One region of the Streptomyces sp. PH9007 genome, then DNA from elsewhere that is predicted to be linked to it. Evidence: predicted binding sites of a transcription regulator. Region 1 holds the regulator's gene; the other holds the start of a gene.
The links. Region 1 encodes HrcA, which represses chaperone genes, less so after heat shock. Its sites were predicted from a motif close to TTNGCACTCNGNNNNNCNGAGTGCNAA; they were not measured.
Positions count from the first base shown of each region.

Region 1 (3,630 bases):
ACGCCTTTCCTAGGTGCGGCCGTTGAAGGCGTCCTTCAGCCGCGAGAAAAGCCCCTGCTGCCCCGGCTGAAACTGACCGAGCGGCCGCTCCTCACCCCGGAGCTTCGCCAGCCGCCGCAGCAGCTCCTCCTGCTCGGGGTCGAGCTTCGACGGAGTCTGCACCTCGACATGGACCACCAGATCACCGCGCCCGTTGCTGCGCAGATGCGTCACACCCCGGCCGTGCAGCGGGATCGACTGGCCGGACTGCGTCCCGGGCCGGATGTCGACCTCCTCCGTGCCGTCCAGCGTCTCCAGCGGCACCTTGGTGCCGAGCGACGCCGCCGTCATCGGGATGGTGACCGTGCAGTGCAGATCGTCACCGCGCCGCTGGAAGACCGGATGCGCGCTCTCGCGGATCTCCACGTACAGGTCGCCGGCCGGTCCGCCACCGGGGCCGACCTCGCCCTCGCCCGCCAGCTGGATGCGGGTGCCGTTGTCGACACCGGCCGGGATCTTCACCGTGAGCGTGCGCCGCGACCGTACCCGGCCGTCGCCCGCGCACTCGGGGCACGGGGTCGGGACGACCGTGCCGAAGCCCTGGCACTGCGGGCACGGCCGCGAGGTCATGACCTGCCCCAGGAAGGAACGGGTGACCTGCGAGACCTCGCCCCGGCCCCGGCACATGTCACACGTCTGCGCGGAGGTACCGGGCGCGGCGCCCTCACCGTTGCACGTGTTGCACACGGTGGCGGTGTCGACCTGGATTTCCTTGGTCGTGCCGAAGGCCGCCTCCTTGAGGTCGATCTCCAGCCGGATCATGGCGTCCTGGCCGCGCCGGGTGCGCGACTTCGGGCCGCGCTGCTGCGCGGTGCCGAAGAAGGCGTCCATGATGTCCGAGAAGTTCCCGAACCCGGCCGCCCCGCCGAATCCAGCGGCGCCCGCCCCGCCGCCGGGACCCATCGGGTCCCCGCCGAGGTCGTACATCTGTTTCTTCTGCGGGTCGGAGAGCACCTCGTAGGCGGTGTTGATCTCCTTGAACCGCTCCTGGGTCTTGGGGTCCGGATTCACATCCGGGTGCAGCTCCCTCGCCAGTCTGCGGAAGGCCTTCTTGATCTCGTCCTGTGAGGCATCACGCTGCACGCCCAGGATCGCGTAGTAGTCCGTCGCCACCTAATTCTCCGCGAGGATCTGTCCGACGTACCGTGCCACTGCGCGCACCGCTCCCATCGTTCCGGGGTAGTCCATGCGGGTCGGTCCGACCACGCCGAGTTTCGCGACCGCCTCGTTACCGGAACCGTAGCCGACCGCCACGACCGATGTGGAGGTCAGCCCCTCATGAGCGTTCTCATGCCCGATGCGCACGGTCATACCCGTGTCCTTGGCCTCGCCGAGCAGCCGGAGCAGCACCACGTGCTCCTCCAGCGCCTCCAGCACCGGCCGGATCGTCAGCGGGAAGTCCTGGCCGAACCGGGTCAGATTGGCGGTGCCGCCGATGACCAGCCGTTCCTCGGTCTCCTCGACCAGGGTTTCCAGCAGGGTGGACAGCACCGTGGACACCGTGCCCCGGTCCTCGTTGTCGAAGGACTCGGGCAGGTCCTGCACCAGCCGGGGCACCTCGGCGAAGCGCTCCCCCACGATCCGGCTGTTCAGCCGGGCCCGCAGATCGGCCAGCGAGGTCTCCCCGAACGGCGCGGGGCAGTCCACCATGCGCTGCTCGACCCGCCCGGTGTCGGTGATCAGCACCAGCATCACCCGGGCCGGGGCCAGCGAGAGCAGTTCGACGTGCCGCACCGTGGAGCGGCTCAGCGAGGGGTACTGCACCACGGCGACCTGCCGGGTGAGCGTGGCCAGCAGCCGCACCGTACGGCCCACGACGTCGTCGAGGTCGACGGCGCCCTCCAGGAAGCTGGAGATGGCGCGCCGCTCGGCGGTGGTCAGCGGCTTGACGTCGGCGAGCTTGTCGACGAACAGCCGGTAGCCCTTGTCGGTGGGCACCCGTCCTGCGCTGGTGTGGGGCTGGGCGATGTAGCCCTCCTCCTCCAGCGCCGCCATGTCGTTGCGCACCGTCGCCGGGGACACCTGGAGGTTGTGCCGCTCCGTCAGCGCCTTGGAACCCACCGGCTCCTCGGTGCCGACATAGTCCTGGACGATGGCCCGCAGCACTTCCAGTCTGCGTTCACTGAGCATGCAGCGACACCTCCCGTCCGGCCGCATTCCCGTCAGTACCGTCCTGGCACTCATCCACTCCGAGTGCCAATCCCTGGTCCAGTGTACGGCCGGGTAGCAAGGCCAGGGAAAGCGCGACCGCCCGACGGTATCGCGGGAGTAGCCCCGTAAGGCAGAGCATGCCCCGCTCCGTGACGTTAACTTCGCACTGTGGAGACCTCTTGGGAAGAGCTTGCCCCGGGCGTACTGCGGATCCGGCTGCCCGGCTGGGACGAGACGGTGGGCGCGATCGCGGGCGCGCGCGGGGTGCTGCTGGTGGACGCGGGCCCCTCCCCGGGCGCGGCGGCGGCGATCCGGGCGGAGCTGCGCGGCCTGCTGGGACTGCCGGTGCGCTGGGTGGTGCTGACCCATCCGCACTTCGATCACGTCCTCGGGGCGGGCGGTTACCCCGGGGCACGGGTGTACGGGGAGCTGGGCGATCCGGTGGAGCTGGCGGCGGACGCGGTACGGCACGGGATGCCGGAGGCGGAGGCGGCGAAGGGCGCGGCGGCGCTGGCGGGGGTACGGGCGCAGCCGGTGGAATCGCGGCTCTCGCTGTACCTGGGGGGCGGGCGCACCGTGTCGGTGGCGCGGCTGGGCCCCGCGCACACCCCCCACGACGTGGTGGTGAAGGTGGACGACATCGTCTTCTGCGGCGACCTGGTCGAGGAGTCGGGCGAGCCGCAGGCGGGGCCCGACGCGGACCCGGCCGCCTGGCCCGCCGCGCTGGACCGGCTGCTGGAGCTGGGCGGCCCGGAGGCCCGCTACGTCCCGGGGCACGGCGCGGTGGTGGACGCCGCGTTCGTACGCGCCCAGCGCGCCTTTCTCGCCGCACGCGCCGGGGCACAATGACGGCCATGCGCAGCAGAGAGTACGGCCCCGACCTGACCCCGCCGTGGAAGCGGTCCGCCCCGGTGCCCGAGGTGCCGGCCGAGCCCGGTCTCGTCGTGGAGGAGGCCGGCACCGGGTACTGCGGGGCGGTGATCCGCTGCGAGAAGACCGCGCAGGGCCCGACGGTGACGCTGGAGGACCGGTTCGGCAAGCGGCGGGTGTTCCCGCTGGAGCCGCGCGGCTTCCTGCTGGAGGGCAAGCCCGTGACGCTGACCCTGCCCAGGCCGGCCGGCTCCCGTCCCGCGTCCGGGCCGGCGCGTACCGCCTCCGGCTCGGTGGCCGTCCCGGGGGCGCGGGCCCGGGTGGCGCGCGCCGGGCGGATCTATGTGGAGGGGCGCCACGACGCGGAGCTGGTGGAGAAGGTCTGGGGCGACGACCTGCGGATCGAGGGGGTGGTCGTCGAGTATCTGGAGGGCATCGACGACCTCCCGGCGATCGTGCGGGAGTTCGGGCCGACCGCCGACGCCCGGCTCGGGGTGCTGGTGGACCATCTGGTGCCGGGATCGAAGGAGTCCCGGATCGCGGCCGGGGTGACGGACCCGAACGTGCTGA
Region 1 is NZ_CM187440.1:1,702,768-1,706,397, forward strand. It holds gene dnaJ (molecular chaperone DnaJ) at 10-1,152, opposite strand; gene hrcA (heat-inducible transcriptional repressor HrcA) at 1,153-2,169, opposite strand; gene ACTFAP_RS07725 (MBL fold metallo-hydrolase) at 2,359-3,039, shown strand; gene ACTFAP_RS07730 (DUF3097 domain-containing protein) at 3,045-3,630, shown strand, end outside.

Region 2 (3,630 bases), 590 kb from region 1:
ACCTCCGCCCGGTGGGCGACCACCCGGGCCGGGTCCGTCGAACCGGGATCGGCGGCCAGGACGTCCACCTCATCGCCGGGCGCCAGCAGCCGCACCACCTGCGCGTCGGCGATCCGGACCGCCGCCGAGACCCGCTCGGCGGCCGGTAGCGCCTTCGCCGCGGCCGGCGGGCTCTCGCGGGCGTCGGCGACCGTCACCGTCACCGGTTCCCGCCCCGGGGCCCGCGCATCGCCGGGCAGAGCCATCGCCAGCACGGCCGCCGCCACCGCCAGGCCCGCCGCCCAGCCACGGGCCCGGCCCCGTACCAACTGCCGCAGCCCGAACCGCCGAACGCGCGGGCGCAGCGGAGCGAAGGCCGGCACCACGGGCCGGGCCGAGCCGGAGCCGTGGCCGGAGCCAGATCCGGAGGCCGGGACCGGAGAAGTCGGAGAAGGCGGAACTGCAGAAGTGGAGGAGGTGGGGGAATTGCGTGGGGGTGTTGCGGTCGCTGTCATGCGGCCACTGTGTCCTGCGGCGCGAGACCTCGCCGCAACCTGGGGATAACCCTGGGGTTGTGGATAACTCCGTCACCCACACGGGTGGGTCAGGGCAGCTCTATGCCCGGTTCCTGCCCCAGCAGGGCCGTCGCGCACCCGCAGTCGCGCTCACCCGTGACGGGCAGCGCCGCCACCGCGTCGAAGAGCACCTCGCGCAGCCGCCCGATGTTCTGGCCGAAGACCTCCAGCACCTCGGCGTGCGAGACGCCCTCCCCGCTCTCCGCACCCGCGTCCAGATCCGTGACCAGGGTCAGTGAGGTGTAGCAGAGCTCCAGTTCCCGGGCGAGCACCGCCTCCGGGTGGCCGGTCATGCCCACCACGGACCAGCCCTGCGCGGCGTGCCAGCGCGATTCGGCGCGGGTGGAGAAGCGGGGACCCTCGATCACGCACAGCGTGCCGCCGTCCACCGGCTCCCAGCCCCGCCCGCGGGCGGCGTCCAGCGCCACCCGGCGCCCGGTGGCGCAGTACGGGTCGGCGAACGTCAGGTGCACCACGTTCGGTACCTGGCCGTCCGCGCGCTGCTCGCCGTCGTAGTACGTCTGCGCCCGGCCCTTGGTGCGGTCCACCAGCTGGTCGGGCACCAGCAGCGTGCCGGGCCCGTACTCGGGGCGCAGCCCGCCCACCGCGCAAGGACCGAGGACCTGGCGCACCCCGAGGGAGCGCAGCGCCCACAGGTTCGCCCGGTAGTTGATCCGGTGCGGCGGCAGCCCGTGCTTGCGGCCGTGCCGCGGGAGGAACGCCACCCGGCGGCCGGCGATCTCGCCGAGGAAGAGGGAGTCGCTGGGCGCCCCGTACGGCGTCTCGACCGTGACTTCGGTCACATCGTCCAGGAAGGAGTAGAAACCCGACCCGCCGATGACGCCGATCTCCGCCTCGGCCGCGCTCATGCGGCGGAGGTGGAGCCGGCCGAGGACGAGGCCGGGGACGACGAGGACGCGGCGGGCGCCGGGGTGCTGCCGCCCGACGAGGACCCGGAGGACCCGGCGGAGGAGGCGTCGGAGCCCGACGTCTTCTCCGTCTTGGCGCCGCTGTCCGCCTTCTGGGCCGAGGACGCCGCCGGGCTGCTGCTCGACGAGCTGTTACGGCTGTCGTTGCGGTAGAAGCCGGAGCCCTTGAAGACAATGCCGACCGCCGAGAACACCTTCTTCAGCCGCCCCTGGCAGCTGGGGCACTCGGTGAGCGCGTCATCGGTGAACTTCTGCACCACTTCGAGGCCCTCTTGGCACGCGGTGCACTGATACTGATACGTCGGCACGTGATCCTCCTGGCACTCTTCTCCACCGAGTGCTAACGACGGTCCATCGTGCAACATTCCGGGTACGGAAGTCCACTGCCGACCCCCACCGGCCCCACAACGGCCACCGTCAGTGCCCCGCGCCGCGCCGTACTCCCGTGCTGCCGCGCCCGCCCAGCCAGCCCACCAGCCGCCCGCCCCGGCTCACCGCGAGCAGCCGCCGTTCCACCTCGTCCCGCACCGGCTCCGTCGCCACCACCAGCAGTTCGTCCCCCTCCCGCAGCACCGCCGACGGGGCCGGTACGAAGCCGGTGCCGCCCCGTACCACCAGCATCACCGCGGCCCCGGCGGGCAGCCGCAGCTCCGCGATCTCCACCCCGGCCATCTGGGACCGCGCCGGCACCGCGCACGTCAGCAGATGCCCGAAGCCGCCGAGCCGCTCCAGCGGCGTGGACTCGATGTCCAGCTCCACCCCTGCCCCCGCCTCGCCGCCCAGCCGCAGCCTGCGCGCCAGCGCGGGCAGCGTCGGCCCCTGCGCCAGGGTGAAGACCACCACCAGCACGAACACGATGTGGAAGATCCGGTCGCTGTCCGGCACCCCCGCCACCACCGGGATGATCGCCAGCACGATGGGGACGGCACCGCGCAGCCCCGCCCACGACAGCAGCACCTGTTCCCGCCACCGCCACCGCTGCCCGAACGGCGTCATGCACAGCGCCACCGACACCGGCCGCGCCACCAGCGTCAGTACCGCCCCGACCAGCACCGCCGGCCAGAAGTCCCGTAGCAGGTCGGACGGCTCCACCAGCAGTCCCAGCAGCACGAACAGGCCGATCTGCGCCAGCCACGCCAGCGCGTCCGCGAACCCGCGCGTCACCGGCCGGTGCGGCAGCCGCGCGTTGCCCAGCACCAGACCCGCCACATAGGTGGCCAGGAAGCCGCTGCCGCCCGCCAGCGCGCCCGCCGCGTACGCCAGCACCGTCAGCGCCACCACCGCGATCGGATAGAGGCCGGAGGCCGGCAGCGCCACTCGCCGCAGTGCCAGCTCACCCAGCCGCCCCACGGCCAGGCCCGCGCCGAGGCCGATCGCCAGCTGAAGCGCCATCAGGGGCACCAGGACGTACCAGGCGTGCCCGCCGCCCGCCCAGCCCCCGCTCCACAGGCCGCCCCCGCCCCCGCCCCCGTCCAGGTCGGAGAAGGCCACCACCAGCAGCACCACCGGCGCGTCGTTGAACCCCGACTCCGCCTCCAGCAGCCCGCTCAGCCGGCGCGGCAGCGGCACCCGGCGCAGGACGGAGAAGACCGCGGCGGCGTCCGTCGAGGACACCACGGCGCCCATCACCAGCGCGGACCGCCACTCCAGGCCCACCAGGTAGTGCGCGCCGGCGGCCGTGATGCCCACGCTCAGCGCGACCCCGGCGGTGGCCAGTACGGCGGCGGCTGGAACCGCGGGGCGGATGTCGCGCCAGCGGGTGGACAGGCCGCCCTCCGCCAGGATCACCACCAGCGCCGCGTACCCGAGCACCTGGGTGGTCTCCGGGTCGTGGAAGTCCAGGCCGAGGCCGTCCTGCCCCAGGACGACGCCGATGGCCAGATACAGCAGCAGGGACGGCAGCCCGCTGCGCGAGGTGAGCCGGACGGCCGCGACGGCGACCAGCAGGACCAGGGCGCACAGCAGCAGGAACGCGTTGAGGCGGTCGACCGTCAGCGTCGCGTCCTCTCGTCCTCGTCGCCCCCGGCTTCGTGCCCGTCGCTGTTTCCGTCACCGTCGGCGGTTTCCGGGGTCCGCGTGGTTTCCGCGCCTGCCGGAACCCGTGTGACGCGTTGGCCATTGCGCTGATTCGCGCGGATTTCACCCTG
Region 2 is NZ_CM187440.1:2,296,475-2,300,104, reverse strand. It holds gene ACTFAP_RS10350 (hypothetical protein) at 1-365, opposite strand, end outside; gene ACTFAP_RS10345 (S-methyl-5'-thioadenosine phosphorylase) at 584-1,423, opposite strand; gene ACTFAP_RS10340 (FmdB family zinc ribbon protein) at 1,420-1,791, opposite strand; gene ACTFAP_RS10335 (potassium/proton antiporter) at 1,901-3,478, opposite strand.
Region 2: a site for HrcA is predicted at 1,801-1,827, ahead of ACTFAP_RS10340 (FmdB family zinc ribbon protein). Genes of this name have one in related genera too.